DNA from 2 places in the Streptomyces sp. AK02-01A genome. Region 2 is predicted to be linked to the other one. Evidence: predicted binding sites of a transcription regulator. Region 2 holds the regulator's gene; the other holds the start of a gene.
What was found. Region 2 encodes HrcA, which represses chaperone genes, less so after heat shock. Its sites were predicted from a motif close to TTNGCACTCNGNNNNNCNGAGTGCNAA; they were not measured.
Positions count from the first base shown of each region.

Region 1 (14,528 bases), on a different contig from region 2:
CTCGTGCTCGTCGCCCGCGACACCGAGCGCTTGCAGGACCAGGCCACCGAGCTGCACGACCGGCATGGCATCGAGGCCGAGGTGCTGACCGCCGACCTCTCCACCGACCACGGGATCGCGTCGGTGGAGACACGGCTCTCGGATCGCAGGCAGCCGGTCGATCTGCTGGTCAACAACGCGGGCTTCGGGAACAAGGGGCGTTTCCTGGATGTCCCGATGGCCGACGAGCTGACCATGCTGAAGGTGCACTGCGAAGCGGTGCTGCGGCTGACCTCGGCGGCGGTCGTGGGCATGAAGGCGCGCGGGCGGGGCGGGATCATCAATGTGGCGTCGACGGCCGCGTTCGTGCCCCGTGGGACATACGGCGCCTCCAAGGCGTGGGTCGTGCAGTTCACCCAGGGCGTGGCGGGGGATCTGGCGGGCTCCGGAGTACGGCTGATGGCGCTGTGCCCCGGCTTCGTCCGGACCGAGTTCCATGAACGGGCCGGTATGAGTACGGAGGCCATCCCCGGCTGGATGTGGCTGGACGCGGACAAAGTGGTGCCGGCCGCGCTGGCGGATCTGGCGCGCGGAAAGGTCGTGTCCGTGCCAGATCCGCGATACAAGGCGCTGATGGGCGCGGCGAAGCTGACGCCGCGCGGGCTGCTCGGCGGGATCACCTCGAAAACGCGCAAGTACGGCCCCCAGTAGGCGGCCTCTGGGCAGGCGGCCTCTGGCGGCGGATCCGTCGCCGCGCGAACGACTTGATCGAATGATCGAATCTTCCGGCATTCGATCGGGCGCATTAGGGTCGTGACATCCAGGACATCGCCGGTCCGGGACATCACACGCGAGAGGGCCGTCACCGTGCGCGAAGGTGCCGCTGAACGTCATGACCGTCTGCTGAACCTGGTCCGCGAGCGCGGCACCGTACGGGTGTCGGACCTCGCCGCCCGGCTCGGCGTCTCGCCCGTCACGGCGCGGCGGGACGTGGAGGCGCTGGCCGTCCGCGGGCTGCTCGACCGGGTGCACGGCTCGGTGTCCTGGCCCGAGCGGCAGGGCCCGGCGGGCATCGCGCCGGGCGGCGGCGGCCCGGTCCTCGGCATGCTGGCGCCCGCCGCCGCCTACTACTTCGCCGAGGTGATCCGCGGAGCGCACGAAGCCGCCGCGCGCCTGGGTGCCCGGCTGATCCTGCGGGTCTCGGACTACCGGCCGGAGGACGACGCGGCGCACGCGGCCGGGCTGCTGGCGGCCGGCGCGGAAGGACTGCTTCTCGCGCCGAGCTGGACGGAGCCGGGCCATCAGGCCGAGTACAGCGGCTGGATCGCGCGGCTTCCGGTGGACACGGTGCTGGTGGAGCGCCGAGAGGTGCCCGGCGGGCCGCTGGCCGGCCTGGACCGGGTCTGCTCCGACCACGCGCACGGTGTGCTGCTCGCCGTACGCCACCTCGTACGGCTGGGACACCGGGCGCCGCTGCTGGTCGCGCGGTCGGACAGCCCGACCGCGCTGGCCGTACGCGCCGGTTACGGCGAGGCGCTGGACTCGCTGGGACTCCGCGCGCCGCTGCCGGTGATCGATTCCACCTCGGCCGAGCGGGATCCGGAGCGCTTCGAGGCAGCGGCGCGGGCGCTGTGCGCGGCGGTGCGGGCCGGAGAGGCGACCGCCGCGCTGATGCACAACGACGAGGACGCCATCCGGATGGTGCGGCGCCTCGCGGAGCTGGGCGTACGGGTCCCCGGCGACCTGGCCCTCATCACCTATGACGACGAGGTCGCGGCCCTCGCCGACACTCCGCTGACGGCGGTCGCTCCGCCCAAGCGTGAGGTGGGCCGGTGTGCGGCCGAGCTGCTGGTCCAGCGGCTGACCGCGCCTGCCGGAGCGGCGGAGGACGAGCCGCGCCGGCATGTGGAGCTGCTGCCCCGGCTGCGCGTGCGGGCCTCCTGCGGCGCGGCCGGAGCGTCCGTACCGCACACCTGACCGGCCGGCCGCCGGGCCGGCTCCTGAGCCACCGCGCGCGCCACCTCCCGAGTCGATTCCGACGCGATTTCACCGCTCGATTCGATCATTTTTCGATCAATCAATCTTTCGTACTTGACTCCGCTCACGGCGGATCGAAGTATCACGGCCACCGCCTGTCCCCCGTACGCACAGGAGCCGCGCCGTGAGCCGAAGTTGGTCCCGTCCCTTCCACGCCGTGGCCGGCGCCGCCACGGCGCTCGCCGCGCTCGCCGCCCTCACGGCGTGCGGCGGCGGCGCCGACGCTCCGGCCGGATCCGCCGACGCTCCGGTGACCCTCACCTTCTGGGCCTGGACCAAGGGATCGAAGGAGGTCGTGGACGCGTTCAACGCCTCCCACGACACGATCAAGGTGAAGTTCGAGGAGATCCCGTCCGGCGGCCTCGGCGGATATCCCAAGATCGCCAACGCGGTGAAGGCGGGCATCGCTCCCGATGTGCTCTCCATCGAGTATCCGCAGCTCTCCCAGTTCGTCAGCCAGGGCTCGCTCCAGGACCTCAGCGGCTATGTGACCGACGACATCGAGAAGAAGTTCCTGCCGGGCGCCATCCAGTTGACCACTCTGGGCGGACGCAACTGGGCGATCCCGTTCGACGCCTCACCGCAGGTCTTCTACTACCGCACGGACTTCTTCCAGCGGCACCACATCGCACCGCCGCGCACCTGGGCCGAGTTCCGCGCGGCGGCCCGGCGCGTGAAGCAGGTGTCACCGAAAACCAGGATCGCCACCTTCTTCCCGGACGATCCGACGTTCTTCCAGGCGATGGTCTGGCAGGCCGGCGCCCGGTGGTTCAGGACCGGCGAGGACGCCTGGGGCGTCGACACCACGGATCCCGCGTCCCTGAAGACCGCGACGTACTGGCAGGGCCTGATCGACGACGAACTGGTCAGCACCGCCTCGTCGTTCAGCCCGGAATGGACCAGCTCTCTCAAGCAGGGCACCACGGTCGGCTATCTCGGCGCGTCCTGGAGCGCGGGCGTGCTCGCGGGCATCGTGCCGGAGGAGAAGGGCAAATGGGCCGCCGTACCGGTGCCGAGCTGGGACGCGGCCGAACCGGCCAGCGGCATGATCGGCGGCTCCACCTTCGCCGTGAGCAGGACCAGCGAGAAGACCGCCGCCGCCGTCGAGTTCGCCCTGTGGATGTCCACCAGCGAGGCAGGTATCAAGGCGCGAATCGGAGCGAGCACATCGAGCGCCCTGCCCGCCTCGCCCGCCATGGTGCCGGTCGCCCGCAAGGCCTTTGACACCAGCTTCTACGGCGGCCAGGACCTCTACGGCCTGTACGCGAAAGCCGGAGCGTCGATCAGCCCGGGCTGGGTCTGGGGCCCGAGCACCGGCGCCACCAACGCCGCGCTGGGTGACGACCTCGGCGCGGTCGTCGGCGGCGCCTCCACTCTCCGCCACGCTCTCAAGACGGCCCACGACGCGACCGTCACCGATCTGAAGAAGCGCGGACTGAAGGTCGAGGACCCCTCATGACCACCGAGACCGGCACCAGCGGGACCAGCACCGGCGCTACCAGTACCAGCGGGACCAGCACCGGCACGACGCGTCGTGGCCACGGCCCCGGCGTCAGCGCCAAGACCCGAACCGGCGTGGCCGCCGGTGTGCTCCTCGCTCCTTTCTTCGTCCTGTTCACCGTCGCGATGGTGATCCCCATCGGCTACGCGCTCTGGCTGAGCCTGTTCACCGAGAAGCAGTCCGGGCTGGGATTCGACGGGCCCAGGACCGTCTTCCATGGCCTTGGCAACTACGCGGACGCCCTGGGTGACCAGGCATTCCGCGACGGCTTCTGGGTGCTCCTCGGCTACTGCGCCTTCTATATCCCGCTGATGGTCGGCGGCGCGCTGATCCTTTCGCTGCTGCTGGACACGGCACTGGCCCGCGCCCGCCGCTTCTTCCAGCTCGCGCTCTTCCTGCCGCACGCCATCCCGGGGCTGATCGCCGCGCTGATCTGGATCTATCTCTACACACCGCAACTCAGCCCGGTCGTCCAGGCCATGGAGGCCGGCGGCCTCGGCTTCGACTTCTTCTCCTCCGAAGGCACCCTGCCCTCGGTGGTGAACATCGCGCTGTGGGAATGGCTCGGCTACAACGTCGTGATCTTCTACGCCTCCCTCCAGGCCATCGACCGCTCGCTGCTGGAAGCCGCGACCGTGGACGGCGCCGGTCAGTGGCGGCTCGCTCTCAGCATCAAATTCCCTCTGATCCGCGCCTCGTTGGGTCTGGTGCTGCTCTTCACCGTCATCGGTTCGCTCCAGCTCTTCACCGAGCCGCTGATCCTCAGCCGTGGCTCGGGATCCGCGGTCACCAGCACCTGGACGCCCAATATGTACGCCTACAGCGCCGCCTTCGAACGCAACGACTACGGCCTCGCGGCCGCCGCGTCCGTCCTCATCGCCCTTGTCGCCGCCGCGCTCTCCTTCGGCGTCACCCGCTTCTCCAACCGGAAGGAGGCACGGGCATGACGTCTCCTCTTGTGGTCGACCCGGCCACCCGGCTCCCGTCCCCGCGTCCCGGGACCGCCGGCCGCACTCCTGTCCGGGCGACCCGTCCCGCCACCAGCCGCCGGCTGTCCAGGTCCGCCGTCAACGGAGCGCTGCTGCTCGCCGCCGCGTACACCCTCTTCCCTCTGATCTGGCTTGTCACCGCCGCCACCAAGGACGCCGGCAACCTGCTCGGCGGCGATGTGTTCTCCTTCGAGGGCTTCAGCCCCGGCCAGAACCTCTCGACCCTGTCGTCCTACCAGGACGGCATCTACTTCCGGTGGTACGGCAACTCCCTGCTCTACGCGGGCGTCGGCGCCCTCGGCTGCTCCCTGGTGAGCGTCGCGGCGGGCTACGCCTTCGACAAATACCGGTTCCCGGGCAAGGAGAAGCTGTTCGCCGTCGTCCTGCTGGGCGTACTGCTGCCCTCCACGGCGCTGTCGCTCCCGCTCTATCTGCTGGCGGTCAGGACAGGCACCATCAACACCTACTGGTCGGTGCTGATCCCCGTGCTGGTCAATCCGTTCGGCGTGTATCTGTCCCGGATCTTCAGCGCCGGCTATATCCCGAACGAGGCTCTGGAGGCGGCCCGCATCGACGGCGCGGGCGAGCTGCGCGCCTTCTGGTCGATCGGCCTGCGCATGATCATGCCGGGCTTTGTGACCGTCTTCCTCTTCCAGTTCACCGCGATCTGGAACAACTTCTTCCTCCCCCTGGTGATGCTCTCCGACCGGAACCTCTACCCGCTGAGCCTCGGTCTCTACAACTGGCACAGCAACGCGAACAGCGACCCGACCTTCTATCCGATGGTCGTCACCGGCTCCCTTCTCGCCGTCACCCCTCTGATCATCGCTTTCGTCTCCCTGCAACGACACTGGAAGGCCGGACTCACCGCCGGCAGCGTCAAATGACCAGCGTCAGATGAGCAGCGTCAGATGACCAGCGTCAGATGACCAGCGCCCAGTGACCCACGAGGAGCTTGAGTTCCACCATGCACCACACCACTGACAACCGGCCCTCCTCCGGCGGCCGGACGCCACGCGACCGGCCGTCCGCACTGCTCTCCATGGGTCCCGGAATCGCGGAACGGCTGCTCACCGAGGACCACCGGGCCCGGCTGACCGGCCTCGTCCGTACCGATCCCACGCTGATCGCGCATCAGCTCTCCGACCCGGCGCCCGCCGTCGCCGCCGCCCTCGCCGAGGCCGAACTGCTCCTCACCTGCTGGGGCGCGCCGCCGCTCACCGCCGGCGTCCTCGATGCCGCGCCCCGGCTGCGGGCCGTCGTCCACGCCGCCGGTACCGTCAAGCACCACATCACGGACGCCTGCTGGGAACGCGGCATCGCGGTCACCTCGGCCGCCGCCGCCAACGCGCGCCCGGTCGCCGAGTACACGCTCGCCGCGATCCTCTTCGCGGGAAAGAACATCCTGGGTTCCGCCCAGCGCTACCGGAATCTCCGCACCGACCACGACTGGCGGGAGGAGCTCGGCCGCTCGGGCAACTACCGCCGTACGGTCGGCATCGTCGGAGCCTCCCGTATCGGCCGCCGCGTCATCGAGCTGCTGCGCCCCTTCGATCTCGATGTCCTGCTGTACGACCCGTATGTGGACGCGGCCGGCGCGGCGGCGCTCGGCGTGGAGTGCGTACCGCTCGACGAACTCTGCGCCCGTGCCCAGGTCGTCTCCGTCCACGCTCCGCAGCTTCCGGCCACCCGCCATATGATCGGCGCCGCACAGCTCGCCGCGATGCCGGACGGCTCGACCTTGATCAACACCTCGCGCGGCTCGCTCATCGACGAGAGCGCGCTGCTGCCCGAGCTGGTCTCCGGCCGGCTGCGCGCCGTGCTGGATGTCACGGAGCCCGAGCTGCCGCCCGCCGACTCCCCGTTGTACGACCTGCCGAATGTGCTGCTGACGCCGCATGTCGCGGGCTCCCTGGGCGGCGAGATCCACCGTATGGCCGATCAGGCGCTCGACGAGGTGGAGCGCTATGCGCGAGGACTGCCGTTCGCCGATCCCGTGCATCCGGCGGCGCTGGACCACTCCGCGTAGCGCGCCGCGCTCCCGGACCCGGCGGACGCCGGAAAGCACCGCGAACGCGCCGAGGCCCGGTGCCCCCGCGAAGGGGCACCGGGCCTCGGTGCGTTCAGCCGTACGCGTCAGTGGCTGTGGCCGTGGCCGCCGTGACCGGCGTCGGACTCCTCCTCGGCCGGCTTCTCGACGACCAGGGTCTCGGTCGTGAGCAGCAGGGAGGCGATGGACGCGGCGTTCTCCAGCGCGGAGCGCGTGACCTTGACCGGGTCGATGACGCCGGCCTTCACCAGGTCGACGTACTCGCCGGTCGCGGCGTTGAAGCCGTGGCCCTTGTCCAGCTCCGACACCTTGGAGGTGATGACGTAGCCCTCAAGGCCGGCGTTCTCGGCGATCCAGCGCAGCGGCTCGACGACGGCGCGGCGGACGACGGCGACACCGGTGGCCTCGTCACCCTCCTTGCCGAGGTTGCCTTCGAGCACCTTGGCCGCGTGCACCAGAGCGGAGCCACCACCGGAGACGATGCCCTCCTCGACCGCGGCGCGGGTCGCGGAGATGGCGTCCTCCAGACGGTGCTTCTTCTCCTTCAGCTCCACCTCGGTGGCGGCGCCGACCTTGATCACGCACACGCCGCCGGCCAGCTTCGCGAGGCGCTCCTGGAGCTTCTCGCGGTCCCAGTCGGAGTCCGTGGACTCGATCTCGGCCTTGATCTGGTTGATACGGCCGGCCACGTCGCCGGAGTTGCCACCGCCGTCGACGATGGTCGTGTCGTCCTTGGTGATGGTGACGCGGCGGGCGGAGCCCAGCACGTCCAGGCCGGCCTGGTCGAGCTTGAGGCCGACCTCCTCGGCGATGACGGTCGCACCGGTGAGGGTGGCGATGTCGCCGAGCATGGCCTTGCGGCGGTCACCGAAGCCGGGAGCCTTCACCGCGACCGCGTTGAAGGTGCCACGGATCTTGTTGACGACGAGAGTGGAGAGCGCCTCGCCCTCGACGTCCTCGGCGATGATCAGCAGCGGCTTGGAGCCACCCGCCTGGATGACCTTCTCCAGCAGCGGGAGCAGGTCCTGGATGGAGGCGATCTTGCCCTGGTGGATCAGGATGTACGGGTCGTCGAGGACGGCCTCCATACGCTCCTGGTCGGTCACCATGTACGGCGACAGATAGCCCTTGTCGAAGGCCATGCCCTCGGTGAAGTCAAGCTCCAGACCGAAGGTGTTGGACTCCTCGACGGTGATGACGCCGTCCTTGCCGACCTTGTCCATCGCCTCGGCGATCAGCTCGCCGACCTGCTGGTCCTGCGCGGAGAGCGCGGCCACGGCGGCGATGTCGGACTTGTCCTCGATCGGGCGGGCGGTCGCGAGGAGTTCCTCGGACACGGCCTTGACCGCCGCGTCGATGCCCTTCTTCAGGGAAGCCGGGGAGGCGCCGGCGGCGACGTTGCGCAGGCCCTCGCGGACCAGCGCCTGGGCCAGCACGGTGGCGGTGGTGGTGCCGTCACCCGCGATGTCGTTGGTCTTGGTCGCCACCTCCTTCACGAGCTGCGCGCCCAGGTTCTCGTACGGGTCCTCGATCTCGACCTCACGGGCGATCGTGACACCGTCGTTGGTGATGGTGGGGGCGCCGAACTTCTTGTCGATGACGACGTTGCGGCCCTTGGGGCCGATCGTCACCTTCACCGTGTCGGCAAGCTTGTTGACGCCGCGCTCAAGGGCGCGACGGGCGTCCTCGTCGAACTTCAGGATCTTCGCCATGGGAGCTTCTGTGTCCTCTCAAATGAGATGCGCCCCTGTCCGCCCGGCGTTCGCAGGGGGGCCAGGGGCGCATCTCAAAAGCGATCTTGGGTGAATTACTTCTCGATGATCGCGAGCACGTCGCGAGCCGAGAGGACGAGGTACTCCTCGCCGCTGTACTTCACCTCGGTGCCGCCGTACTTGCTGTACAGAACGACATCACCGACGGAAACGTCGAGCGGGAGCCGCTCGCCGTTCTCGAAACGGCCCGGGCCCACAGCCAGGACGACGCCCTCCTGGGGCTTCTCCTTGGCGGTGTCCGGGATAACCAGGCCAGAGGCCGTGGTCTGCTCGGCGTCGAGCGGCTGGACCACAATGCGGTCCTCAAGCGGCTTGATGGCAACCTTGGTGCTGGCGGTCGTCACGATCCGACCTCCCCCTTCGGAGATCTCACGGGGTTAACTGTCTGAGTGGCGACCAGGTGGGCCCGTCGTCGCGGGTGCCGGACCTGCCAGTCGCGCTTTGGCACTCTCCAGTGGGGAGTGCCAGACCTGAGACTATGACCGCGATTAGCACTCGGTCAAGCGGAGTGCCAATGCGCGTCGGCGTGGCGGATTGGTCTCGACTGGAGAACGAGGCCGCCGGGACCCTGGTTTCGTACGACCGTATGAAGATGCGTTGTATGAACGCATGCACCGGTGAGACGGCCGAGAGGCGTCCGCGCGGCGGTACGGAGGGCACCCGCCGAGCCCGCCGCGCCGACGCCCCGGCCGGCCACGCGCCCCGCCCCGGGCGCGCGCCGTATCCGGGCCCGGAGGCTTACGGGAAGTCCTCCTGACCGCCCGTCGCGGCGCCCTGTTCCCAGATGCCTCGCAGCAGCCGTTCCTGCCGGCCGCAGACCTCTCGCGGCTGCTCCCCGTGCGGCAGCCGCGTCCTGACCAGATGCGGCTTCACTCCTTCCGGGCCCGGATGGCCCAGAGCATGGACCGACGCGTGCGGGCTCACCTTCTGCGCCGCCTTGCGGCCCAGCCGTTCGATCGGGTCCACGGACGGCGCGCACCCGGTCAGCAGCGCGCCGCAGCCGGCGAGGAGCGCACCGGCCGCCAGCAGGCCGGCCAGTAGCCGGTGCGCCGGTCTCATACGTAGTCCTCCAGCTTGGCCACGGCATAGCCCCTGCCGGTGATCGTCTTCATCACCTGGCGGATCATGTCGGGCATGGTGCCGTTCCAGTCCCCGGGCCCGCGGAAGTGCGTGAGGATGATGTCGCCGGAGTGCAGGTCCTCGTCCCACTCGCGCCATTCCATATGGTCGGGGAACGCCTCGGACGCCCACAGCGGCGCGGCCTTCACCCCGCACTCCTTGGCGGCCCTCAGCGTGTCCACGTTGTAGTTGCCGTACGGCGGACGGAAGAGCGGAGGCCGCTTCCCGAACCGCTGCTCAAGGTTGTCCTGCTGCTCGCAGATCTCCCGCTTCTGCTCCTCGTACGACAGACCGGGCATGTAACGGTGGTTGATGGTGTGGTTGTGCAGGGACACGCCGCGGTCCTGCATCTGCTTGAAGTAGCCGTAGTTGTCCTTGGTGACGTAGTCGCTGAGGAAGGCGCTGTACGGGATCTTCAGCTCACTCATCATCCGCAGCAGTTCCGGGTCCTTCTCGGCGCCGTCGTCCATGGTCAGGAAGACGACCTTGTCCTTGACCGGAACGGTGGTGAAGATCGGCGGCAGCTCGTCGCCGCCCTCGACCTCGAAGCCCTGGCGGGTGGTGATGCGCGGCTTGACCGCGGGCGGCGGCGGCGCCGCCAGCGGGGTCGCGGCGAGCCCCCACTTCTTGGCCGCGATGGCGCGCGCCGCCTGGGTACGGCGCACGTTCTCGGCGTACTCGGCGCGGGCACCGGCCGAACCGGGCTGGTGTTTCCCGGCCACCTGCTGACCCGGCCTGCCCTCGGCCGCCGTATGGCTCTGCTGCCCGGCCGCGCCCTTGGCCGGCGGCGACTTGGCCGATTCACCGGTCTCCACACCGCATGCCGAGCCGACAGCGGCGACCAGAAGCGCCGCCAGAACCGCACGGCTCCGCCTGCCTCTCTTCGCCATCACTCTTGTCACCATTTTTTCGTTTTGTCGTACTAGCTGCATGGCGTCGCATCCTGTCAGCGCGCGGCGCCGCCGCCCGGCCGACACTCGCCGCCCGGCACGCACCATCGCCCGGCTGGCCCACAATGGGGCGGGTGACCGACCGCGTTCCCTCCTCCTCCCTCGCCGATCTGCTCTCCGCCGAGGGCCAGGCGCTCCTCGCCGAGCTGCGCGACCACGACCCCGCGCGGGAACTCGCCCTCGCCACCCGGCTGCGCCGCGAGCACCCGGCCGAGCTGGTCTCGGCGGCCCTGGCGCAGGCGCGGCTGCGCCAGCGCGCGGTGGCGAAGTTCGGCGCGGAAGACGCATACCGCATGTACTTCACGCCCAACGGCGTCGAACAGGCCACGCGCTCCAGCGTCGCCGCCCACCGGGCCGCCCGGTTCCACGACCTCGCTCCGGCGGCGGCCGTCACCGACCTCTGCTGTGGCATCGGCGGCGACGCGATCGAGCTGGCCCGCGCCGGCTTCGCCGTGACGGCCGTCGATCTCGACCCGCTGACCTGCGAGATCGCCAGGACCAATGTGCGGACCCTGGCGCCCGGCGGCCCGGACCCGACGGTGATCCGCGCCGATGTCCTGGAGTACGACCTGACCGGAGCCCGCGCCCTCTTCATCGATCCGGCGCGGCGCGGCGGCCGAGGCAGGATCTTCGATCCGGAGGCGTACTCACCACCGCTGTCCTGGGCGGTCGACGCGGTACGCCGAGTGGGCACCGGAGCCGTCAAGATCGCGCCCGGCATTCCGCACGAACTGATCCCGGACGATTTCGAGGCCGAGTGGATCTCGGACGGCGGCGATGTCAAGGAAGCCGTGCTCTGGTACGGCGCAGACGGCCCGGAGGCCGTCGTCCCCGGTGCCCGCCGCGCCACGCTCCTGCCCTCCGGCGCCACGCTCACCGGCCGCGGCCTGCCCGACCCGTCCGTCCGCAAGACCGGCCGGTTCCTGTACGAACCGGACGGCGCCGTCATCCGCGCGCATCTGGTCGCCGAGGTGGCCGAAGAGCTGGACGGCGGCCTGATCGACGAGACCATCGCCTACATCACGGCCGACGAACCGCGGCCCACGCCGTACGCCACCGCCTACGAGATCACCGACGAACTGCCCTTCAGCCTCAAGAGGCTGAAGGCCCTGCTGCGCGAACGCGAGGTGGGCATCCTCACGGTGAAGAAGCGCGGCTCCGCGGTCGAACCGGAGGAGCTGCGCCGCCGTATGAAGCTCAAGGGCCCGGGCACCTCGACGGTCTTCCTCACCCGGGTGGCGGGCGCGCCCACGATGCTGATCGGCCATCCGGCACGGACCTGACCTCCGGGCCCGCACCCGCTCCGGCGGCCTCCGGCGATGCCCTAGAGGTCGGTCAGCTCATCCGCGTAGATCTGCGACAGCGGCTGCGGGCCCACGTACTGCTGGCAGTTGCACTGCCGGAGCTCGTAGCGCAGCGGCTTCTTGTCCTCGTCCCACTCCGTCGGCACCTCCACGTCCTCGTGGCACTTGCCCCGCCGGTCGTGCTTCGCCAGATGGTGCGTGCAGCCACAGATCGGCTCCGGTGGTTTGTGGGCCTCCTCCAGGGCCCGCCGCTCCTTCTCCACCAGCTTGAAGCGTTCGACTTTCCGCTCATGCCGGGTCTGCAGCGCTGTCCGGCCCGTGTCGGCTATCCAGCCGAAGCCGCCCACGAGGAAGAAGATGAAAATCCACCAGAGCCAGTCCATCCGCCGCCCCTTAACCTGAATGGCGCATGTATAACCTCTTCAGGATATGACGGACGTGAGGAAACCCGCCTCAGCGGTGCGCGCCGCCGCCACCGCGCACCGGGCCCGGTGTAAGCAATCGCTCTGACCAGCTCTGATGCCGGAGCGACTGAGTGACTCCCAGCAGACCGGTCACCAGCACCGTGATCCCGAGGCCCAGCGCGTACACCGTCTCACCCACGGTGACCGATTCCGTTCCGGCGCCGGTCGGACGGACGGCGCGGACGGTCTCCCACACTCCCAGCAGACACAGCACCACGGACGGCAGCAGCCAGACGACGGACCGCCAGTGCGCCCGCAGGCGCACATCCGTCGCACGGTCCGGGCCGAGCGCCGCCCAGGCGTCCAGCCGCTGCCGTATGTCACGGCCTCTGCTCAGCCAGAAACCGACCGCGACCGCCGCCGGCACCAGGAACACCGCCGCGAGCACCAGCGCCACCAGTCCGGTCACCTGACCCAGACCGCCCTGCTCGAAGCTCTCGATCGCCAGCCCCACGGCCGCCCAGCCGACCACGGCGACCGCCGCCACCAGCCAGAGCAGCACCAGCCGTCCGATCCCGAGACCGCGCCCGGTCAGCGTCACCATGGCCGCGGCCCGGTCGGCGAGCCGCGCCTCACGGTCGGGCCAGGGACATGTCTCCTCGGGCGGCGGAGGCGGCGGCAGCGCAGCTCGGCTGATCATTGGGCAGAGGTTAGCGGTACGTGGCGGTGTGACGCGGCCAGGGTGCCCGGCGGTACGGCACGGGCCGGTACAAGCCGGTACGGGGTCCGCACGGCCGGTCCCGGCGGCACGCGGATGTGTGTCGGACGCCGCCGCCTCACCGCTCACCAGTAGTTTCATGGCGAAAGCCCGGCTCCCGCCGCGCATCTCCTCCGCGCGTCCACCGCTCCCGCCGACCGAGGTCCGCCATGCCGCCACTGTCCCTCCCGTATCTGCTGAAGAGGCTGCTGCGAAGTGAGCACTGGCGGCGGCTCCATGTCCGCGCCTCCCTGTGGGCAGCGCTGATCACCGTGCTGGTCCTGCTGTGCGGCTCGTGGCTCATCGTGGTGGTCGAGACTCCGGCGGCGAAGGCGACCATCACCTCGTTCCCGCTCGCGCTGTGGTGGTCCGTCGAGACCGCCACCACGGTCGGATACGGAGACCTGTATCCCGTCACGGCGTGGGGGCGCGTCATCGCCACCGTGGTGATGCTCGCCGGGATCTCCATGTTCAGCATCGTCACCGCGTCCCTCGCCACCTGGTTCGTCAGCGGCGCCGCACACCGCGTGCACGAACTGGCGGTGGCCTTCGAGCGGTTCGGCCGGGAAGGGCGAGCGGGCGCCTCGGACGAGCTGCGCGCGCTCCACACCCGCTTCGACCGCCTGGAGAAGATCGTCAAGGACACGAAGATCGTCAAGGACACCGGGAGGCCGCCCGCCTCCCGGGACGACTGACCCGACGGCGGCGCCGGGCCGGGCGCCCGCAGGCGGTCAGTCGGCGAATCCGGTCAGCTCCCCGGTCTCCGGCGTGACGCCGACCGGACCGGGAAGCTCGACCTGACCCCGCAGAGCCGTGCGGAGCTGTTCCACCCGGGCGCGGACCCCCTTCGGTGCCCGCGTGTCCTCCGGCCCGGCGGGCGGCGGCTCGTCCCGGCACAACCGGCACAGCCCGTCCGGGAGTTGGGCCGGAACACCTGGGACGCCGCAGTCCGTGCACTCCATCACGCGCCGGGGACGCGGAGGCTCCGGCGGGAGTTTGGCGAGGAGCCGGGCGCGTACGAAGCCGTACGGCGCGGCCACCTCCACCGGCAGGCCCGCCGTCAGCGCCTGGACGAGCTGGGCCCGGCCCGCGCCGCGCTCGAACCACCGCGCCGCCAGCTCCTCCAGTGCCCCGCACTCGGGCTCGGAGAGCGTGAGTCGCGCGTCGGTCCGGCCGAGCGCCGCGAGGATGTCGTACGCCTCGGTCCGGGCCCGCGCCGAAGGCTCCGGCCGGGACGAAGGCTCCTGCGGGACGTCCGCGCCCGATGTGAACGCGTCCCACCACTCGTTGTCCCTGGCCGCCCGCGACCAGTGCGTGCGCCACACCCATCGCACCGTCCCGTCGTGGCCGGTGACCGCCTCCCGGTGGCGGCGCAGATGTCCCGCCCGGGAGAGGTTGTTGAGCACGGTCCGCACGGCGCACTGGCCGTAGTCCGCGAGATGTTTCGCGAGGGTCTTCACCGAGATGTCGGAGCCCTCGGGCAGCCGGTCGACATAACCGGCGACCGCCGCCTCACGCTTGGGCAGATGTGCGAAGTCGTCGGCGCGGCGCGGGCTTTGGCAGGGAGCGAGCCGCTTTCCGTACCCCGGATTGGCGTGGGGATGGGCGGACGGACGCGGAGCGGGATTAAGCTGCTGAACAGCCATCAGATCGTGGGTGCTTTCGA
Region 1 covers NZ_JARBAE010000015.1:146-14,673, reverse strand. Annotated here, with positions in the region: gene PV679_RS16365 (SDR family oxidoreductase) at 1-690, shown strand, start outside; gene PV679_RS16360 (substrate-binding domain-containing protein) at 847-1,956, shown strand; gene PV679_RS16355 (sugar ABC transporter substrate-binding protein) at 2,141-3,475, shown strand; gene PV679_RS16350 (sugar ABC transporter permease) at 3,472-4,464, shown strand; gene PV679_RS16345 (carbohydrate ABC transporter permease) at 4,461-5,393, shown strand; gene PV679_RS16340 (hydroxyacid dehydrogenase) at 5,474-6,535, shown strand; gene groL (chaperonin GroEL) at 6,643-8,268, opposite strand; gene groES (co-chaperone GroES) at 8,364-8,672, opposite strand; gene PV679_RS16325 (hypothetical protein) at 9,067-9,387, opposite strand; gene PV679_RS16320 (polysaccharide deacetylase family protein) at 9,384-10,379, opposite strand; gene PV679_RS16315 (class I SAM-dependent methyltransferase) at 10,463-11,680, shown strand; gene PV679_RS16310 (hypothetical protein) at 11,722-12,084, opposite strand; gene PV679_RS16305 (hypothetical protein) at 12,155-12,805, opposite strand; gene PV679_RS16300 (potassium channel family protein) at 13,033-13,557, shown strand; gene PV679_RS16295 (hypothetical protein) at 13,594-14,508, opposite strand.
Region 1: groES (co-chaperone GroES) is a predicted target of HrcA. The motif match lies at 8,817-8,843, and genes of this name have one in related genera.

Region 2 (14,528 bases):
GAGAACGACCTCACCATCGTCCCGGTCCTCAACAAGATCGACCTGCCGGCCGCCCAGCCGGAGAAGTTCTCCGAGGAACTGGCCAACCTCATCGGCTGCCAGCCGGAGGACGTCCTCAAGGTCTCGGCGAAGACCGGCGTCGGTGTGGACGTACTGCTCGACCGGGTGGTCGCGGACGTTCCGTCGCCGGTGGGCGTCGAGGACGCTCCCGCCCGCGCGATGATCTTCGACTCCGTCTATGACTCCTACCGTGGTGTCGTCACGTATGTACGAGTCATCGACGGTCAGCTCAACAAGCGTGAGCGCATCCGGATGATGTCCACCGGCGCCACGCACGAGCTGCTGGAGATCGGCACGAACTCTCCGGAGATGCTCCCGGCGGACGGTCTGGGCGTCGGCGAGGTCGGCTATCTGATCACGGGTGTGAAGGACGTCCGCCAGTCCAAGGTCGGTGACACGATCACCACGCTCACCAAGGGCGCGACCGAGGCGCTCGGCGGCTACAAGGATCCCAAGCCGATGGTGTTCTCCGGCCTCTATCCGCTGGACGGCTCGGACTATCCCGAGCTGCGTGACGCTCTCGACAAGCTCCAGCTCAATGACGCGGCCCTGGTCTACGAACCGGAGACCTCCGCGGCCCTCGGCTTCGGTTTCCGCGTCGGCTTCCTCGGCCTGCTGCACCTGGACGTGATCCGGGAGCGGCTGGAGCGCGAGTTCGGCCTCGACCTGATCGCGACCGCGCCCAATGTGGTCTACCGCGTGATCATGGAGGACGGCAAAGAGCACACCGTCACCAACCCGAGCGAATTTCCCGAAGGCAAGATCGACGCGGTGTACGAGCCGGTCGTACGGGCCACGATCCTCGCGCCGAGCGAGTTCATCGGCTCGATCATGGAGCTGTGCCAGACCCGGCGCGGCACGCTGCTCGGCATGGACTACCTCTCCGAGGACCGGGTCGAGATCCGCTACACGCTGCCGCTCGCCGAGATCGTCTTCGACTTCTTCGACCAGCTCAAGTCCAAGACCCGTGGATACGCCTCGCTCGACTACGAGCCCACGGGTGAGCAGACCGCCCAGCTCGTCAAGGTCGACATCCTGCTGCACGGCGACAAGGTCGACGCCTTCTCCGCCATCACGCACCGGGACCAGGCGTACGCGTACGGCGTGCGGCTCGTCGCCAAGCTGCGCGAGCTGATTCCGCGCCAGGCCTTCGAGGTGCCCATCCAGGCCGCCATCGGCTCCCGGGTCATCGCCCGCGAGACGATCCGCGCCATCCGCAAGGACGTTCTCGCCAAGTGCTACGGCGGTGACATCTCCCGGAAGCGGAAGCTGCTGGAGAAGCAGAAGGAGGGCAAGAAGCGGATGAAGATGGTCGGCAGCGTCGAGGTCCCTCAGGAGGCATTCATCGCGGTGCTCTCCAGCGACGAATCCGGCGGCGGCAAGACAAAGAAGTAGCACGGGACGCACAAGAAGCAGCGCGGGACGAAGAGGCGGGAAGCAGACGGAAAAGGGCGACGAAGCGGGTCGCCGCACCGGACGGGCCCCACGCTGTGGCGTGGAGGCCCGTCCGTGGTTGATGGGGCGAATTCGTTTTGAAGCGGCGCGTCGCTGCCTCTTACGCGCCGGCCGGGTGGCCTCTAGTCTGATCACTGCTCGGTAGTTACTCGCCAGTTAGTTACTCGCCAGTCACACAACCAGTCAGTCACGCAGCGCTGCCGCGGGCCCGGAGGATGTCGTGAGCGACACACAGAACTTGATCGAGAACCGGCCGCCGTCCGTCGCGGCCCTCTTCATTGAGCGCGTGGCGGCCACGCCGGACGCGGAGGCCTACCGCTATCCCGTACCGCCGGCCTCGGGCCAGGGCCCGGACGAGTGGCGCTCACTGAGCTGGGGACAGGCCGCCGAGCGAGTGTTCGCCGTGGCCGGCGGGCTGATCGAGCTGGGTGTACGGCCCGAGGAGCGGGTCGCGCTCGCCTGCGCCACCCGCGTCGAATGGATCCTCGCCGACCTCGGTGTGATGTGCGCCGGCGCCGCGACCACCACGGTCTATCCGTCGACCAATACGGAGGAGTCCGCGTACATCCTCGCCGACTCCGAGAGCCGGGTGCTGTTCGCGGAGGACGCCGCCCAGCTCGCCAAGGCGCGTGAGTGCCGGGCCGAACTGCCGAACCTCGCTCATGTCGTGGTGATCGACGCCGACGACGCGCGGCCCGCCGAGGGCGATCCGGACGGCTGGGTGCTCTCGCTCGCCGATCTGGAGGCGCGCGGGACGGCCTATCTGGCGGAGAATCCCGAGGCGGTCAAGGAGCGGGTCGGAGCCATCACCGCCGACCAGCTCGCCACTCTGATCTACACCTCCGGGACCACCGGCCGGCCCAAGGGAGTACGGCTGCCGCACGACAGTTGGTCGTACATGGCCAAGGCCATCGCCGCGACCGGGCTGGTCACCGGCGAGGATGTGCAGTACCTGTGGCTGCCGCTCGCCCATGTCTTCGGCAAGGTGCTGACCTCCGGACAGATCGAGGTCGGACATGTCACCGCGGTCGACGGCCGTGTGGACAAGATCATCGAGAATCTTCCGGTGGTCCGGCCGACCTATATGGCCGCCGTGCCGCGGATCTTCGAGAAGGTCTACAACGGCGTCGCCGCCAAGGCGCGGGCCGGCGGCCCGGCCAAGTACAAGATCTTCCAGTGGGCGGCCGAGGTCGCCCGCGAATACGCCAAGGTCTCGCAGGACAACTTCCGCCGTACGGGCAACGCGTCCGTGCCGTTCGCACTCGGAGCCCGGCACAAGGCCGCCGATGTGCTGGTCTTCGCCAAGCTGCGGGAGGCCTTCGGCGGCCGGCTGCGCGCCGCGGTCTCCGGGTCCGCCGCGCTCGCGCCCGACATCGGCTACTTCTTCTCCGGCGCCGGGATCCATGTCCTGGAGGGCTACGGCCTGACGGAGTCCAGCGCCGCGAGCTTCGTCAACCCCGGTGAGGCGTACCGCACGGGCACGGTCGGCAAGCCGCTGCCCGGTACCGAGGTGCGCATCGCCGACGACGGCGAGATCCTGCTGCGCAGCCCCGGGATCATGTCGGGCTACCACGGACTGCCCGAGAAGACCGCGGAAGTCCTGGAGCCCGACGGCTGGTTCCACACCGGAGACATCGGCGAGCTGTCCGTCGACGGTTATCTGCGGATCACCGACCGCAAGAAGGACCTGATCAAGACGTCCGGCGGCAAGTACATCGCGCCGGCCGAGGTCGAGGGACAGTTCAAGGCGGTGTGCCCGTTCGTCTCCAACATCCTGGTGCACGGCGCGGACCGGAATTTCTGTACGGCGCTGATCGCGCTCGACGAGCCGACGATCCTCGGCTGGGCGGCGGAGAACGGCATGGCGGGCAAGCCGTACGCCGACGTGGTCGCCTCCGCGGCGGCCGAGCAGCTCATCGACGGCTATGTGAAGCGCCTCAACGCGGGCCTCCAGCGCTGGCAGACCATCAAGAGGTTCCGGCTGCTGCCGCGCGATCTGGACATCGAGCACGGTGAGCTGACGCCGAGCCTCAAGCTCAAGAGGCCGGTCGTGGAGCGTGAGTACAAGTATCTGATCGAGGAGATGTACCAGGGCTCCCGGGAGTCCTGAGCCGGACGGCGGCGCGGACGACCGCGCGCGGCCGGGGCGCCGTCCCGTACCGGCTCGGCCTATTTGTCCCGGCCCCGGAGCAGTTCGTCCAGCGCGTCCTCGATCCGCGCCAACTGGCCGCCGAGTACGGCGAGTTCGTTCGGGCCGCCGCGCCGTAACTCCTCCTCGATCGAGGAGAGCCGGTCGGCGATCTGTCCCAGACACTCCTGCTCCCGCGCCAGCATCCGCTCCAACTGGCGGTTCTTCCGGTGCAGATCGAGGAAGACGCTGACCTTGGCGCGCAGGACCCAGGGATCGAACGGCTTGGTCAGAAAGTCCGCCGCGCCCGTCGCGTATCCGCGGAAGGCGTAACCGCTGTCGGAGTCGGGGCCGTTCAGGAAGATGATGGGTGTGTCCTTGGCCCGGTCGAGGCGTTTGATCCGGGAAGCCGTCTCGAAACCGTCCATGCCGGGCATACGGACATCCAGCAGGACCACCGCGAACGGCTGCCGCAGCAGGGCCCGCATCGCCTCCTCGCCGGAACGCGCCCTCACCAGCGGCTCGTCGAGAGACGCCAGGACCGATTCGAGCGCGACGAGATTGTCCTCCATGTCATCGACGAGAAGGATGCTCGCGTGATCCATGGTGGCTGTCTTCCCGCTCATTCCGGTCTCTCCTTGTCCGGCCCCTGATTCGGCCAGGGGGCAAGAATCCTCTGTTCGGAGCCATTTCGCACGCCGTTCCGGCGGTTTGGCCCCGTGTCTCGCGGGCTGGTCACCGTGCTCGGCGGCGGCCTCGGTCCGCGACGGACATACGTCACTTCTTCCGGACACCGCGCGCCCCGCATTCCGGGCGGACGGCGCTCCTTTCCAAACACGCCCGGCGAGCGCCCGCCGTCTGTCACTCTGTCGGGATCGTAAGCGGCACATCGCCACAACTGGATCAGGAGCCGCAGTGGGGCCCATTCCGATCCCGCGTGAATCCCGTCACCGTCCGGCATCGCAGGTGCCGTTACGGAGGGAAACGCGGTCCACGTCACGTACCAGCCTGCCCGGCAATCCGCTCGCCCCGTCCGCCGCGCGCCGCTTCGCGCGCGCGGCGCTGGCGGACTGGACCAGTCTCGGGCTCCTCGCCACCTGCACCTTCTGCCGTGGCGACGGTGGCTGTCCACCGGGCAGGCACAGCACCGATCTGCTCGCGGAGGACGCGGTGGTGATCGTCAGCGAACTCGTCACCAACGCGGTCGTACACGCCGGTACCACCGTCGAGCTGCTCTGCCGCCTGGAGGACCCGGAGGAAGGCCCGGCGGAGGAGGACCACGAGCCGGCCGCGCTCGTCCTGGAGGTGTCCGACCACCATCCGGGGCGGGCCATCCAGAGCGACGCGCGGGGACAGGCGCCGTCCGGCACTCCCGAGTACGGCCGCGGTCTCGAACTCGTCGCCGCGCTCGCCGAACGCTGGGGCATCACCTATCGCTCCGGGCTCAAGACCGTCTGGGCGCGGCTGCCGCTCGAAGGACGGGACGCGGGCGCGGGCCAGGGCGCGGAGCCGGCGCTGCGCCGAGGACTGCGCGCCGCCGAGATACTCGCTCCCGCCACCCGGCGCACCGTGCGCGACGATCCGGAATGGGCCGGCCGGGGCGCGCTGTCCTTCCTCGCCGAGGCGTCCGAACTGCTCTCCGGGCAGCTCGACGAGGACCTGGTCGCCGCACTCGCGGGCCAGCTCCTGGTGCCACGGCTCGCCGAGTGGTGCGCGGTCTGGCTGGACGGCGAGAACGCGCAGACCGGCGCCGCACCTCGGCTCGCGCGTGTCTGGCACGCCGACGAGTCGCGGATCGAGTCGCTGCGCGCGGTCCTGGAGCAGGAGCCGCCGCGGCTGCCGGACCCGCCGCGCGGCGGGCCGGTCCGCGTGCCCTGGCCCGGCGTCCGCGACCCGGGTGACCCGGCTCCGGGCGGCGGTGCCGGCGGAGTGGCTCTCGCCTGCCGGCTGCTCGCCAACGGACGCAGCCTCGGCACGCTGATGCTGGGCCGGCCGGGACAGACCGGTGTGCCCGACGAAGTGACCGCACTCATCGAGGACTTCGCCCGCCGGGTGGCGCTGGCCGTGGGCGCCGCCCGCCGCTACGCCCGCCAGGCCACCATCAGCCGGGTCCTCCAGCGCGGACTGCTGCCCAGCCAGGTCGCCCGGATACCGCGTGTCGCCAGCTCCCTGGTGTACGAGCCGAGCGATCACGGTCTCGCGGGCGGCGACTTCTACGACGTCTTTCCGTGCCCGCCCGGCGACCGCTGGTGCTTCATGCTCGGCGATGTCCAGGGCAGCGGTCCCGAAGCCGCCGTCGTCACCGGCCTCGCCCGTCCCTGGCTGCGGCTGCTCGCCCGCGAGGGCTACCGCGTCGGCGCCGTACTCGACCGTCTCAACCGGCTGCTTCTCGACGACGCGACGGAGGCGGCCGAATCGGCGTCGCCGCTGGTCGCGCCGGCCGTCGGCCAGGCACTGCCGGGCGTCGCGACCGCGCCGTCCGAGGGCGGCCAGTCCCGCTTCCTGTCGCTGCTGTACGGCGAGCTGATGCCGCTGCCCGGCACCGAAGGCCGGATACGGTGCACCCTCGCGAGCGCCGGTCATCCGCTGCCGCTGCTGCTGCGGCCCGACGGGACCGTACGGACCGCCGCGGACCCGCAGCTCCTGCTCGGAGTCGTCGAGAAGGTGGCGTACGAGAGCAGCACCTTCGACCTGGAGCCCGGCGACACGCTGCTCTGTGTCACCGACGGAGTCACCGAGCGGCGCTCCGGCGCCCGGATGCTGGACGACGGCGACGGGCTCGCACGAGCCCTGGCGGGATGTGTGGGACTGACGGCGCAGGGTGTCGCGGAGCGGATACGGCGGGCCGTGCACGAGTTCGCCGAGACACCGCCGGAGGACGATGTGGCGCTGCTGGTGTTCCAGGCCGAGTGACGCGGACGGCTCACCTGCCGCGTACGGGACAATGGGGGCATGCCTTCCGCACTGCCCGACGGTGACCCCATGCCCGAGACCGGAGAGCTGCCCCGGCACGCCCTGGAGGGCGCGACGGACCGGCCACTCGGCTTCTATCTGCACGTTCCGTACTGCGCGACCCGCTGCGGTTACTGCGACTTCAACACGTACACGGCGACCGAGCTGCGCGGCTCCGGCGGCGTGCTGGCCTCCCGCGACAACTACGCCGAGACGCTCGCCGACGAGGTCCGGCTGGCCAGGAAGGTGCTGGGCGACGACCCGAGGCCGGTCCGTACGGTGTTCGTCGGCGGCGGTACGCCGACGCTGCTGGCCGCCGGGGATCTGGTACGGATGCTGGGCACGATCCGTGCGGAGTTCGGGCTCGCGGACGACGCGGAGATCACCACGGAGGCCAATCCGGAATCGGTGGATCCGGCGTATCTGGAGGCACTGCGGGAGGGCGGCTTCAACCGCATCTCCTTCGGGATGCAGAGCGCGAAGCAGCATGTGCTGAAGGTGCTGGACCGTACGCACACTCCGGGCCGGCCCGAAGCGTGTGTCGCGGAGGCCCGCGCGGCCGGCTTCGAGCATGTGAACCTCGATCTGATCTACGGCACGCCGGGAGAGAGCGACGACGACTGGCGGGAGTCACTCGCCGCCGCGATCGGGGCGGGGCCGGACCATGTCTCGGCATACGCGCTGATCGTGGAGGAGGGCACCCAGCTCGCCCGCCGCATCCGGCGCGGCGAGGTGCCGATGACGGACGACGACGAGCACGCGGACCGTTATCTGATCGCGGACTCCGTGCTCGCGCGGGCGGGCTACTCCTGGTACGAGGTGTCCAACTGGGCCACCTCGGAGGCGGCCCGCTGTCTGCACAACGAGCTGTACTGGCGCGGCGCGGACTGGTGGGGCGCGGGTCCCGGAGCCCACAGCCATGTCGGCGGTGTGCGCTGGTGGAACGTCAAACATCCCGGCGCGTACGCGGCGGCGCTGGCCCAGGGCCGCTCACCGGGCGCGGGCCGGGAGATCCTCACCGCGGAGGACCGCCGGGTGGAACGCGTCCTGCTGGAGCTGCGGCTGTCGGACGGCTGCGAACTGTCGCTGCTGGCGCCGGCGGGGCTGGCGGCGGCGGGCCGGGCCGTGACGGACGGACTGCTGGAGCCGGAGCCCTTCGCGGCGGGACGCGCGGTGCTGACGCTGCGCGGCCGGCTGCTGGCGGACGCGGTGGTCAGGGACCTGGTGGACTGAGGCACTTCCGGCGCGGACGCGGTGCGGTCGCGCCGGACAGGCCCTACGCCACGGGCTCCGTGACAAAGTCGATCAGCCGTTCCACCGATCCCAGCAGCGCGGGCTCCAGGTCCCTGTACGAGTGGACGCGGGACAGGATGTGCTGCCAGGCCGCGCCGGTGTTCTCCGGCCAGCCCAGCGCCCGGCAGACGCCCGTCTTCCAGTCCTCACCGCGCGGTACGGACGGCCAGGCCGGGATCGCCACGGCGGACGGCTTCACCGCCTCCCAGACATCGATGTACGGATGGCCCACCACCAGCACGTCCGGACCCGTCACCTGAGCGGCGATCCCGGACTCCTTGGACCCGGGCACCAAGTGGTCGACCAGCACGCCGAGCCGGGCACCGGGCGCCGGGCCGAACTCCGCGACGACGGAGCGGAGGTCGTCCACGCCTTCCAGATACTCCACGACCACGCCCTCGACGCGCAGATCGTCGCCCCACACCTTCTCGACCAGCTCCGCGTCGTGCCGGCCCTCGACATAGATGCGTCCCGCCCTGGCCACGCGCGCGCGGGCGCCGGGCACGGCGACCGAGCCGGAAGCCGTCCGGGCCGGCCGCGCCGGTCCGGACGCCGACGGCCGGACCAGGGTCACCACGCGGCCCTCCAGCAGGAATCCGCGCTCCACCAGCGGGAAGACCCGGTGTTTGCCGAAGCGGTCCTCCAGTGTGACCGTCGGTCCCTCGGCGGTCTTCTCACAGCGGATCACCGCGCCGCAGAAGCCCGTCGACACCTCCTCGACCACCAGATCGGGTTCCGCCGGGACCTCGGGCGCGGGCGTGGAGCGTTTCCACGGCGGCGTCAGATCGGGGTTGTAGCTGCGCATTCGACAGACGATAGGCGCACCGGCGGCCAAGAGCTGTCCCCTTGCGTCCGCCGGGGATCACGGGACAGCTCTTACCGGGGAGACGCGCCGAAACGTACGGCGAGGGCGTCACGCTGCGCCCGTACGAACGCCGCGTCGACCACGGCCCCGTGGCCCGGCACATAGACGGCGTCCGCTCCGCCCAGCGCCAGCAGCCGGTCCAGGGCGGCCGGCCAGCGGGCGGTGATCGCGTCGGGACCGGCCTGCGGTTCGCCCGACTCCTCCACCAGATCGCCGCAGAAGACCACATCCGGCGAGCCGGGCACGAGCATGGCGAGGTCATGAGCCGTGTGCCCGGGGCCGACGTTCGCCAGCAGCACCCGGCGACCGCCCAGATCCAGCGCCACCTCGCCGGACACCGCGTGCCGCGGCAGTACCAGCAGCTCCACCGCCTCCGCGGCCTCCGGCGCCGCCACTCCTTCACGTACGGCGTCCTCGTACAGCCCCGGGCCCTGCCGCGCCAGCAGCTCGGCCGCGCCGACGGCGCCGTACACCTCCGCGCCGGCGAACGCCGCGGTGCCCAGCACATGGTCGAAGTGCGGATGGCTCAGTGCGATATGCGTCACTCGCCGGCCGCCGAGCAGCGCGCTCGTCTGGTCGCGGAGTTCACCGCCCTCGCGCACGGTGGATCCCGTGTCGTACAACAGGACCGCGTGGTCACCGGCCACCAGGCCGACCGTCGCGTCCCAGCCGGGCAGCCGGCGTCTGCCGACCGCCGCCGCCAGCCCTTCCCAGCCGCGCTCTTCCCAAGCCACGTTCATACGAGGACGCTAGCGGCAGCGGACGACGTGAGCGCGAGATGGCGTGGCCGCCCTTGCTAGGGGTGTACCCAACGGCCGTACACTGAGGCGGGGGAACTGGCACTCCCGTGGACCGAGTGCCAAGCCCCATCCGACGGACGAGCTGGAGGTGTGCGCGATGCTCAGCGAACGCAGACTCGAAGTCCTGCGCGCCATCGTCCAGGACTATGTCGGCACGGAGGAGCCCGTCGGCTCCAAGGCACTGACCGAGCGGCACAAGCTCGGTGTCTCGCCGGCCACCGTCCGCAACGACATGGCGGTGCTGGAGGACGAGGGTTTCATCGCCCAGCCGCACACCAGCGCCGGGCGCATCCCGACCGACAAGGGTTACCGGCTCTTCGTGGACCGGCTGGCGGGGGTCAAGCCCATGTCCTCGCCCGAGCGCCGTGCCATCCAGAACTTCCTCGACAAGGCCGTCGACCTCGACGATGTCGTGGGCCGTACGGTACGGCTGCTGGCGCAGCTCACCCGGCAGGTCGCCGTCGTCCAGTATCCGTCGCTGACCCGCTCGACGGTGCGCCATGTGGAGTTGCTGTCGCTCGCTCCGGCCCGGCTGATGCTGGTGCTGATCACGGACACCGGCCGGGTCGAGCAGCGCATGATCGACTGTCCCGCGCCCTTCGGTGAGACCTCGCTCGCGGATCTCCGGGCCCGGCTCAACAGCCGGATCGTCGGACGGCGCTTCGCGGACGTCCCTCAGCTTGTGCAGGATCTTCCCGAGTCGTTCGAGCAGGAGGACCGCGGGACGGTGTCCACGGTCCTCGCGACGCTGCTCGAAACCCTGGTCGAGGAGACCGAGGAGCGGCTGGTGATCGGCGGCACCGCCAATCTCACCCGCTTCGGACACGATTTTCCGCTGTCCATCCGGCCGGTGCTGGAAGCGCTGGAGGAGCATGTGGTGCTTCTCAAGCTGCTGGGCGAGGCGGAGCACCCGGGCATGACCGTACGAATCGGGCACGAGAACGCCCATGAGGGCCTCAACTCCACGTCCGTCGTCGCGGTCGGCTACGGTTCGGGCGACGAGGCAGTCGCCAAACTCGGCGTGGTCGGACCGACCCGCATGGACTACCCCGGAACGATGGGAGCGGTACGCGCAGTGGCACGTTACGTCGGACAGATCCTGGCGGAGTCGTAAGTGGCCACGGACTACTACGCCGTACTCGGCGTGCGCCGCGACGCATCTCAGGACGAGATCAAGAAGGCATTCCGGCGGCTCGCCCGTGAGCTGCACCCGGATGTCAATCCCGATCCCAAGACGCAGGAGCGCTTCAAGGAGATCAACGCCGCCTACGAGGTGTTGTCGGACCCGCAGAAGAAGCAGGTCTACGACCTCGGCGGGGATCCGCTCTCGGCGAGCGGCGGCGGTGGCGCGGGCGGTTTCGGAGCCGGTGGCTTCGGCAACTTCTCGGACATCATGGACGCGTTCTTCGGTACGGCGTCGCAGCGCGGCCCGCGGTCGCGGACGCGGCGCGGGCAGGACGCCATGATCCGGCTGGAGATCGACCTCAACGAGTCGGCCTTCGGCACGACCAAGGACATCCAGGTCGACACGGCCGTCGTCTGTACGACGTGTTCGGGCGAGGGCGCGGCCCCGGGCACCTCGGCGCAGACCTGTGACATGTGCCGCGGCCGCGGTGAGGTGTCGCAGGTCACCAGGTCCTTCCTGGGCCAGGTCATGACCTCCCGGCCGTGCCCGCAGTGCCAGGGCTTCGGCACCGTGGTGCCGACGCCGTGCCCGGAGTGCGCGGGCGACGGGCGCATCCGGTCCCGCCGTACGCTCACGGTCAAGATCCCGGCCGGTGTCGACAACGGCACGCGCATCCAGCTCGCCGGCGAGGGCGAGGTCGGGCCCGGCGGCGGTCCCGCCGGTGATCTCTATGTCGAGATCCACGAGCTGCCGCACGCGGTGTTCCAGCGGCGCGGCGACGATCTGCACTGCACGGTGACCATTCCCATGACGGCGGCGTCGCTGGGCACGAAGTGTCCGCTGGAGACGCTGGACGGCGTCGAGGAGATCGACGTACGGCCGGGCACGCAGTCCGGCCAGTCGATCCCGCTGCACGGACGCGGCATCACGCATCTGCGCGGCGGCGGCCGTGGCGACCTGATCGTGCATGTCGAGGTGACGACCCCGTCGAAGCTGGACCCGGAGCAGGAGCGGCTGCTGCGGGAGCTGGCGAAGCTGCGCGGCGAGGAACGGCCCACCGGCCAGTTCCAGCCGGGACAGCAGGGGCTGTTCTCGCGGTTGAAGGACGCCTTCAACGGACGGTAGGCACAGGCGCGACGGAGGCCCGGGGACTGACCCCGGGCCTTCGGCGTGTTCCGCCGGTTGGCTTGTTCTCGCGCCGCTCCTGTGGCGCGGGCCGGGCCCTGAGCCGATTCGTGGCCGCCGCGAGGGGCATGGCACGATGCCTCCATGTCCTCCGCACTGACCGATCTCTGCCGGTATCCGATCGTGCAGGCCCCCATGGCGGGCGGCGCTTCCTGCCCACAGCTCGCCGCGGCCGTCTCCGAGGCCGGCGGTCTCGGCTTCCTCGCCGCCGGATACAAAACCGCGGACGGCATGTACGAAGAGGTCAAACAGCTTCGCGGTCTCACCGGCCAGCCCTTCGGCATCAATCTCTTCATGCCGCAGAGCCAGTACGCGGACCAGGCGGCCGTGGAGGTCTACCGGAACCAGCTCGCCGGCGAGACGACCTGGTACGAGACTCCGCTCGGCGACCCTCAGGCCGGCTCGGACGACGGCTACGAGGCCAAGCTGGCGATCCTGCTCGACGACCCCGTGCCCGTCGTCTCGTTCACCTTCGGCTGCCCGACCCGCGAGATCCTCGACGCCTTCGCACGGGCCGGGACCTTCACCGTGGTCACGGTGACGACTCCCGAAGAGGCGCAGACCGCGCAGTGGTCGGGCGCCGACGCCGTCTCCGTCCAGGGCATCGAGGCCGGCGGCCATCAAGGGACCCACCGCGACGATCCGGCCACCGACGGCGCGGGCATAGGACTGCTCTCGCTGGTGTCCCAGGTGCGGGAGACCGTACAGCTCCCGGTCATCGCGGCCGGCGGCCTGATGCGCGGCGGCCAGATCGCCGCGGTCCTCGCGGCGGGCGCGGACGCGGCGCAGCTCGGGACGGCGTTCCTGGTGTGCCCGGAGTCCGGTGCCAACGTGGTCCACAAGCAGGCCATGACCAATCCGCTGTTCGTCAGGACCGAGCTGACCCGGGCCTTCTCCGGACGGCCCGCGCGCGGGCTCGTCAACCGCTTCATGCGCGAACACGGTCCGTACGCTCCGTCCGCCTATCCCGAGGTCCATCACCTCACCGCCGGGCTGCGCAAGGCCGCGGCGAAGGTGGGCGACGCCCAGGGCATGGCGCTGTGGGCGGGACAGGGCCACCGCATGGCCCGTGAGCTGCCGGCCGGCCAGCTCGTCGAGCTGCTCGCCGCCGAGCTCGAAGCCACCAGGTCGTCGCTGATCCAGGGCAACGACTCGTGACCGCTCCTGTCTTCGTCGTCGAAGGCGGCACGCTCCGGCCGGGCTCGGTCACGCTGGACGGTCCGGAGGGCCGGCACGCCGTCTCCGTACGGCGGCTGCGCGTCGGCGAGGAGATCGTGCTGACGGACGGCGCGGGCACCGGCGCGTACGGCACGGTCGCCGCGGTCGAGGGCAAGGACCGGCTGTACATCGACGTCACCGATGTACGGACGGAGGCGGAGCCGTCGCCGCGGATCACCGTCGTCCAGGCTCTTCCCAAGGGCGACCGCGGTGAGTTGGCCGTCGAGACGATGACCGAGACCGGTGTCGACGCCATCGCGCCCTGGCAGGCCGCGCGCTGTGTCACGCAGTGGAGAGGCGAGCGCGGCGCCAAGTCCCTCGCCAAATGGCGGTCCACGGCCCGGGAGGCGGGCAAGCAGTCCCGCAGGCTCCGCTTCCCAGAGGTCATGGACGCGCTGTCGTCCAGGCAGGTGGCCGCGCTGCTCGCGGACGCGGACTTCGCGGCCGTACTGCACGAGGAGGGCAGCGAGCCGCTGGCCACCGCGCCGCTGCCCGCCGAGGGCCGGATCGTGCTGGTCGTCGGACCCGAAGGAGGCGTGTCCCCGGAGGAGTTGGCGGCTTTCGCGGAGGCCGGCGCGAAGCCGTACCGGCTGGGCCGCAGCGTCCTGCGGACCTCCACCGCGGGCACGGCGGCCACGGCTCTCCTGCTCGGCCGCACGGGCCGCTGGTCCTGATCGCCCGGCCGCGCCACGGCCGATAGCATGCGCTGTACCGATCGGCGGCGTCGTCAGCGAATCAGCCGGCCGGTCAGCCAGTCAGTCAGTGAATGAGTCACTCAGTCAGCATCGTCAGCAGCGACCGGCGGCATGTCCGCCGGATTCGAGGAGGCCCGGACCATGGCGGGAGAACCACAGGCCGACTGCCTGTTCTGCAAGATCGTCGCGGGGGACGTGCCGGCCACCGTCGTCCGGGAGTCGGCGACCACCGTCGCCTTCCGGGACATAAACCCACAGGCTCCGACCCATGTTCTGGTCATTCCGCGCGTGCACTATCCGGACGCCGGGACCCTCGCCGTCGCCGAGCCGGCGATCGCCGCCGATGTGCTGACCGAGGCGGCCGCGGTCGCCGCCCAGGACAAGACCGACGCCAGCGGCTACCGGATCGTGTTCAACACAGGTGCCGGCGCCGGACAGACGGTCTTTCACGCGCACGCCCATGTGCTCGGCGGCCGCGGCCTCAACTGGCCTCCCGGATAACGGCGTTGTCCGTACGCGAACTGGTGGTGCTCGGCACGGCCAGCCAGGTGCCCACCCGTCACCGCAACCACAACGGCTATCTGCTGCGATGGGACGGCGAGGGTTTTCTCTTCGACCCGGGCGAGGGCACTCAGCGGCAGATGCTGCGCGCGGGAGTGGCCGCGCACGACATCAACCGCATCTGTGTCACGCACTTCCACGGTGACCACTCGCTCGGTCTGGCCGGAGTGATCCAGCGCGTCAACCTCGA
Region 2 covers NZ_JARBAE010000001.1:441,323-455,850, forward strand. Annotated here, with positions in the region: gene lepA (translation elongation factor 4) at 1-1,455, shown strand, start outside; gene PV679_RS01865 (long-chain fatty acid--CoA ligase) at 1,736-3,625, shown strand; gene PV679_RS01870 (two-component system response regulator) at 3,685-4,269, opposite strand; gene PV679_RS01875 (ATP-binding SpoIIE family protein phosphatase) at 4,610-6,556, shown strand; gene hemW (radical SAM family heme chaperone HemW) at 6,596-7,828, shown strand; gene PV679_RS01885 (DUF3097 domain-containing protein) at 7,872-8,693, opposite strand; gene PV679_RS01890 (MBL fold metallo-hydrolase) at 8,765-9,493, opposite strand; gene hrcA (heat-inducible transcriptional repressor HrcA) at 9,651-10,667, shown strand; gene dnaJ (molecular chaperone DnaJ) at 10,668-11,804, shown strand; gene PV679_RS01905 (nitronate monooxygenase) at 11,949-13,022, shown strand; gene PV679_RS01910 (16S rRNA (uracil(1498)-N(3))-methyltransferase) at 13,019-13,756, shown strand; gene PV679_RS01915 (histidine triad nucleotide-binding protein) at 13,919-14,278, shown strand; gene PV679_RS01920 (ribonuclease Z) at 14,284-14,528, shown strand, end outside.